Regions from separate parts of the Peribacillus sp. TE19612 genome, predicted to be linked through region 2. Evidence: riboswitches for the same ligand, from Rfam matches in the RefSeq annotation. Region 2 holds a riboswitch; the other holds the start of a gene.
What was found. A riboswitch is a leader RNA that binds a small molecule or an ion and turns the genes downstream of it on or off. The one in region 2 is predicted to bind glycine.
Positions count from the first base shown of each region.

Region 1: another riboswitch for glycine. It lies ahead of ACZ9AO_RS10845 (amino acid permease); the one in region 2 lies ahead of gcvT (glycine cleavage system aminomethyltransferase GcvT).

Region 1 is NZ_JBWCCL010000005.1:140,123-143,312, reverse strand. It holds gene ACZ9AO_RS10850 (DUF3311 domain-containing protein) at 1-4, opposite strand, end outside; gene ACZ9AO_RS10845 (amino acid permease) at 280-1,623, opposite strand; glycine riboswitch at 1,818-1,896, opposite strand; gene ACZ9AO_RS10840 (amino acid permease) at 2,391-3,190, shown strand, end outside.
Region 2 is NZ_JBWCCL010000002.1:416,556-419,745, forward strand. It holds gene ACZ9AO_RS05360 (DEAD/DEAH box helicase) at 1-1,157, opposite strand, end outside; glycine riboswitch at 1,533-1,620, shown strand; glycine riboswitch at 1,624-1,709, shown strand; gene gcvT (glycine cleavage system aminomethyltransferase GcvT) at 1,850-2,956, shown strand; gene gcvPA (aminomethyl-transferring glycine dehydrogenase subunit GcvPA) at 2,974-3,190, shown strand, end outside.

The DNA.
Region 1 (3,190 bases), on a different contig from region 2:
TCATTAAACAACCCCCTCCGTTTTAAATAATGTGAAACGCCCACCAATGGGGGTTTATTCTTCAATGCCACTGATGGATGTGTGAACCGAACCGGATGGAAAATTCATACCTGACCGAAAAGGTCCGATAATATATATATTAGCTTACACTATTTTGATATAAAATTTAATGCAGTTGCCTGATATATTTTAGCAGCAGTGCGCAGACAGCCGAACAATGATATGTTCATAAAACAGATAAAGCCTTGAATTCTTAGTGAGTTCAAGGCTTTATTTTCTTTAGCTATATTTTTTCCTAGAGTTATATAGTATTACCAAAAGTATGAACCAGATTGGGGTCAAGAGCAGTGATAGCCTTGTAGCTTCAGCGAATAGCATAACAATAAGGATGAACAGGAATAATCCTAAAATGACGTAATTGACAAAGGGTGTAAAAGGAGCCTTGAAAGTCGATTCGGCTCTTAGGTCAGGCCTTGTTTTCGAATATTTGATATGGGAGATCAAGATAATGCTCCATACCCATATGAAACAGATGGCACTGATGGTAGTCACGACAGTAAATGCCTGTTCTGGTATCAGCTTGCTTAATAATGCCCCTATTGATACAACGATTGTGGATGTGAATAAGGCATTGCTCGGAACAGCCTGTTTGTTTAATTTTTCCAGTTTAGCAGGGGCTTCGCCATTCCTGCTTAACGTATAGAGTATTCGGCTTGTTGAAAATAATCCACTGTTGCATGCAGAAGCAGCGGATGTCAAAACGACGAAGTTGATGATCCCTGCAGCGACTGGAATGCCAATTAACGCAAAGACCTCTACAAATGGACTGCTCGTGGCATCCAGTTGTGTCCATGGGTTGACGCAGAGAATGACGAATATGGCACCAACATAGAAAAGCAAAATCCGGACAGGGATTTTATTGATGGCAGATGGAATGTTCTTTCGCGGGTTCGCCGTTTCTGCTGCAGAAACCCCGACCAATTCGACACCGACAAATGAGAAGACGACCAGCTGTAAAGATAATAGGAATCCAGAAATGCCATTAGGGAACATGCCCCCATGATTCCATAGGTTCGTTAGGGAAGCCGTTCCGCTATTGGTATTGAAGCCGATGATCAAAAGGATGATCCCCACGACGATCAAGGCGATGATCGTGATTACTTTAATGATGGCAAACCAGAATTCCAATTCACCAAATAACTTAACGGTCAAAAGGTTCAATCCTAACAGAATGACTAGGCATATTAGAGCCGGAATCCATTGAGGGATATCGAACCAATATTGCATATAGACGCCGACAGCTATGATATCGGCCATTGCGGTCATGATCCAACAGAACCAATATGTCCACCCTGTTACGAAGCCGGCCCATGGACCGACATATTCGGTTGCAAATTCAGTGAATGATGTATACCCTGCATTGGATAAGAGTAATTCCCCTAGTGCCCTCATCACAAAAAACAAGGCAATCCCTATTATCAGATAAGAAAATAATATAGAAGGTCCTGCCAATTGTATGGCTTTTCCGGAACCTAAAAATAATCCGGTGCCAATGGTTCCTCCTATTGCGATCAGTTGTACATGTCTATTTTTTAAATCTCTTTTTAATTCTTGTTTTGCCAATTCTTACGCCCCCGTCTTTTTATAGTCTTGGTAGTGAATGAGTTTACCTGCATGGTCTTGGAGAGAGGGACGTAATTTTTTCGTCCAGCTTGCCTTTCCCATTTGTTATTTTAGTCCAACCACAAAATGGACAATAAAAAAAGAGATTGGATAATACCAATCTCTTAAAGGGTTCAGAATAACAATATATCATTCGTTACTCTTCTGTCCTTTTGCCTGAGATTGTGAATCCTTCGGCGCTGCATCTTGTACAGTCTCTCCAGAAGCTGCTCCTGCTATAGTGTCATCCATAGCATTCATCGCTTGCTTGTATGCGGTTGTGAAGAAATGTCAGCCAGTGATAATTTTCACTGCTTGATCATTCATTATGCTTATAAAATAATATTGGAATTCTATCATCTATTTTTCGGTAGGTCAACAAATTTTTTGAAATGAAACAGGCATTATCTGTAGTTTAATAGTGGTCTTAATTTTTATAAAGGTACTTGAAAAATTTATTTTTTTGGAGGATCACTATTATGAAATATTGATCATCATTTTTTAAAAATTATATTTTTAGATTAGGAAAATTGCCAAGATATATTTGGCAACTGTTTATTTCAAAAATACAATTGTATTTTTACAGAATATTTACTATTATAAGATAAGAAAACATAAATGAAGTGTTATTGATATTTTTTCGATAGAGCATTTCTAACCGCAATAATTAATAAGTTCGTGGTAAGGATAGAAAAGCATTACCGATATTGCATCTGGGGGAGTTAAACATGTCGAACAAGGAATTAAAGAGAGGGCTGGAAGCACGTCACATTCAAATGATAGCTTTGGGCGGAACCATCGGTGTCGGGTTATTCATGGGATCGGCGAGCACGATCAAATGGACAGGGCCCTCTGTAATGCTTGCTTATGCCATCGCAGGTATTTTTATATTTTTCATCATGCGTTCCATGGGTGAGATGCTTTATTTAGAACCGACTACAGGTTCTTTTGCAACCTTTGCGAGCAGCTATATACATCCTTTGGCAGGTTATATGACTGCTTGGAGCAATTGGTTTCAATGGGTAATCGTCGGAATGTCCGAAATCATTGCGGTTGGCTTGTATATGCAATATTGGTTCCCGGAGTTACCGGCCTGGATACCAGGTGTGGTCGCCATGATCATCTTGGGAGCGGCCAACCTCATTTCCGTTAAATCCTTCGGGGAATTTGAATTCTGGTTTGCACTTATAAAAATCATAACGATTATATTGATGATCGTTGCCGGCCTAGGCCTTATCTTCTTTGGAATAGGGAATGGCGGGGATGCGATTGGTTTATCGAATCTTTGGGAAAATGGCGGTTTCTTTACGGGAGGCTGGACAGGATTCTTCTTTGCGCTTTCACTTGTAGTGGCTTCCTATCAAGGCGTTGAGCTTATCGGCATCACAGCCGGAGAAGCGAAAGACCCAACGAAGACCGTAACAAAAGCGATCCAATCAATCATATGGCGCATTTTAATTTTCTACATTGGTGCCATTTTCGTAATCGTGACAGTATTCCCTTGGGATCAACTGGATGACTTAGGCAG
Region 2 (3,190 bases):
AGTTGAGTCGCCCTATATTCCGTAAAGATAATTACTTTGTCATCAATTTTCTTGATCAGTTCCAAAGCTTTTTCAGCCTTTGAGTTCTGGACCGTTTCATTCACTTTAGTAAATAAATCATCAAGCTTTGCCAAAAAATCAGGGGAAGGCTGATCGTATTTATCTCTCATATTCTTTAATGTATAAAAGACAGCCTCTCTGCTGCTGCATGCTTCCCTTTGGAGAGTGAGAGCCGAAAAGGCGCTTCCTTTTGATCCATCCGAAATTGGCTTGAATTTGGAAACAGCATCATACAATGCTTGTTCCGTTGGAGAAAATTCAATGGTGATGGTTTCCACATGCCGTTTTGTCCATTCAATGCCAGTATCGGCCCGCCGGTTTCGAATCATGACAGTGTTGACCAGTTCCTTTAGGTGTTCATCTTCAATTATGTTCCGGCCTTTCCCTTTATACTTTTCAAAAAAGAGTGAAGCATTTCCCAAGTGGCCCGGTTTCAATAACGAAACGAGGTGGAATATCTCCTCGACTTTATTTTGAATCGGAGTGGCTGTCAGGAGTAAACAAAATTTCTTTTTCAGATTTTGGACGAATTCATAGTTCTTCGTCTTATTATTTTTAAGTTTATGAGCTTCATCAATAATGATGAAATCATATTCCTGAGTAAAGATGATATCTCGATGTGGAGCGCGTTTCGCTGTATCAATGGATGAAATGACCACATCACAGGAGTCCCAGACATAACTTTTTCTCTGAACGACTGCCGGAATATGAAACTTGGTATTCAATTCAAATGCCCATTGTGTGACAAGGGAAGCCGGAACAAGGATCAATACTTTTTTTACAAGTCCCCTAATCATATACTCTTTTAGGATCAAGCCTGCTTCAATTGTTTTTCCCAGCCCTACCTCATCAGCCAAAATGGCTTTTCCATTCATCTTTTCCACTACTTGCTTCGCCGCTTCCAATTGATGGGGAAGCGGGGTTAACTGAGGAAGGTGCTTGGGCGCCTGTAAACCTTCAAAATCAGGGATGATAAGATTTTCCTCCATTTGAACCGCCAACTTATAAAGCTCCCAATTTCCCCATGGACCGTCATTTTCCATCTTTTGCAGAAACTCGTCATTCCATTCAGAATTGAAGGATATATTGATTTTCATAGAAATAACTCCCTCTTAAATCATAATTTCCTTAATATAAGGTCAAAACCCGAACATTTCATATGTGAAGTAAGATAAATATTTCTCTTCAAAAGTTATTGCAGAGATAAGTTTCTTAGGGTAGGATATAAGTATATTTAGAAAATTCCAATTTCCAAACGCTGCAAAGAATGTTTGTACATCGATTTTGCAGTTCGCGTTTTCTTAGTATGGGCTATATGCTCCTAATTTATCCAAGATTACCGAGGAGATCAGTTAAACGGTTTCTGAAGTTTTAGGAGAATTGGCAGAGAATGCATTCCATTTATGTTCAAAGGTTTTACCGATGCTGGGGGCTTATTCGCTTCCTTTCAATGGTAGACCATTTATATGCGGGTGAAGATAAGGGGAGAGACTACGGATGTAGCGCCGAAGGAGCAAACTTAGCAGTGAATCTCTCAGGCAAAAGAACTCTTATTGGACGCAACTCTGGAGAGCGCCGCCCGTTATGGGACGCGGCCACCAAAGGGGAAAACCTATTACATAGGTAAACTTTCAGGTTTCAGGACAGAGAAAAAGCTCAAACGGGCTTTCTCTGTCCTTTTTTGTGCTTTTTTCACATCATGAATCAGGATGTATCTGATGCGTAATGACAAGAAGCTTTTGATAATGAAGCCAATTAATTTTTAAAAAAATCTGAAGGGGGTCATTTTTTGACCAATTTAAAAAGAACACCACTATTTGAGGTTTATCGTGAATACGGAGGTAAAACGATTGATTTTGGCGGCTGGGAACTTCCTGTCCAATTTTCGGGTATAAAGGATGAACATGAAGCCGTACGGACAAAAGCGGGGTTATTCGATGTTTCCCATATGGGGGAAGTCGATGTTAAGGGGCCTGGGAGCCTTTCCTTTTTACAGAAGATGCTGACCAATGATATATCAAAGCTGCAACAGGGCGGTGCCCAATATACCGCCATGTGTTATGAAAACGGAGGCACGGTTGATGATCTTATCGTGTATAAAAGGGCTGAGGACGACTATCTGCTCGTGGTCAATGCAGCGAATACAGAAAAAGATTTCAATTGGCTGCAAGCTAATTTAACGGAAGATGCCCAAATTACGAATGTATCAAGTGACTATACACAGCTGGCACTTCAAGGACCAGCTGCAGAGAAGATATTACAAAAACTATCAGGAAGTACTGACTTAAGTGAAATTGGATTTTTCAGGTTCAAGGATAATGTCATGATTAACGGTATCTCCACGCTGGTATCCCGTACTGGATACACTGGTGAAGATGGTTTTGAGATATATAGTGACAGTAAAAATGGCCCTGCCCTTTGGAAGGCGATTATGGATGCCGGTAAGGAAGAGGGGGTTCAGCCGATTGGTTTAGGTGCTCGTGATACTCTGCGTTTTGAAGCGAAACTGCCGCTGTATGGGCAGGAGCTTTCAGCGGACATCACCCCGATAGAAGCCGGGATTGGTTTTGCAGTAAAAGTGGATAAGGAAGTTGATTTTTTCGGGAAAGCCGTTCTTGCTGAGCAAAAGGAGAAAGGGGCTCCCCGAAAGCTTGTGGGAATTGAAATGATTGACCGTGGCATTCCACGTCATGGGTATAAGGTCTACAGCGGTGATGAAGTCATTGGCGAGGTCACGACTGGTACCCAATCGCCAACATTGAAGAAAAACGTTGGATTGGTACTTATCGATAAGGAATTTTCGGTTCTGGATGCGGAAGTCGAAGTGGAAATCCGTTCCAAACGTTTGAAAGCCGTTATAATACAAACACCTTTTTATAAAAAACCACGTAAATAGAGGGGAATGGTCATTAGATGAAACATCGTTATTTACCTATGACAGAGCAAGATAAACAAGAAATGCTGGAAGCGATAGGGGTATCCACTGCTGAAGAACTTTTCAATGATATCCCTGAAAGCGTTCGTTTTCAAGGAGAATACGATATCAAGCCTGCTAAATCGGAACCTGCATTAATGAAAGAATTATCAAGGCTTGCTGCAAAGAATGCGGACCTTAAAAATTATGCTTCCT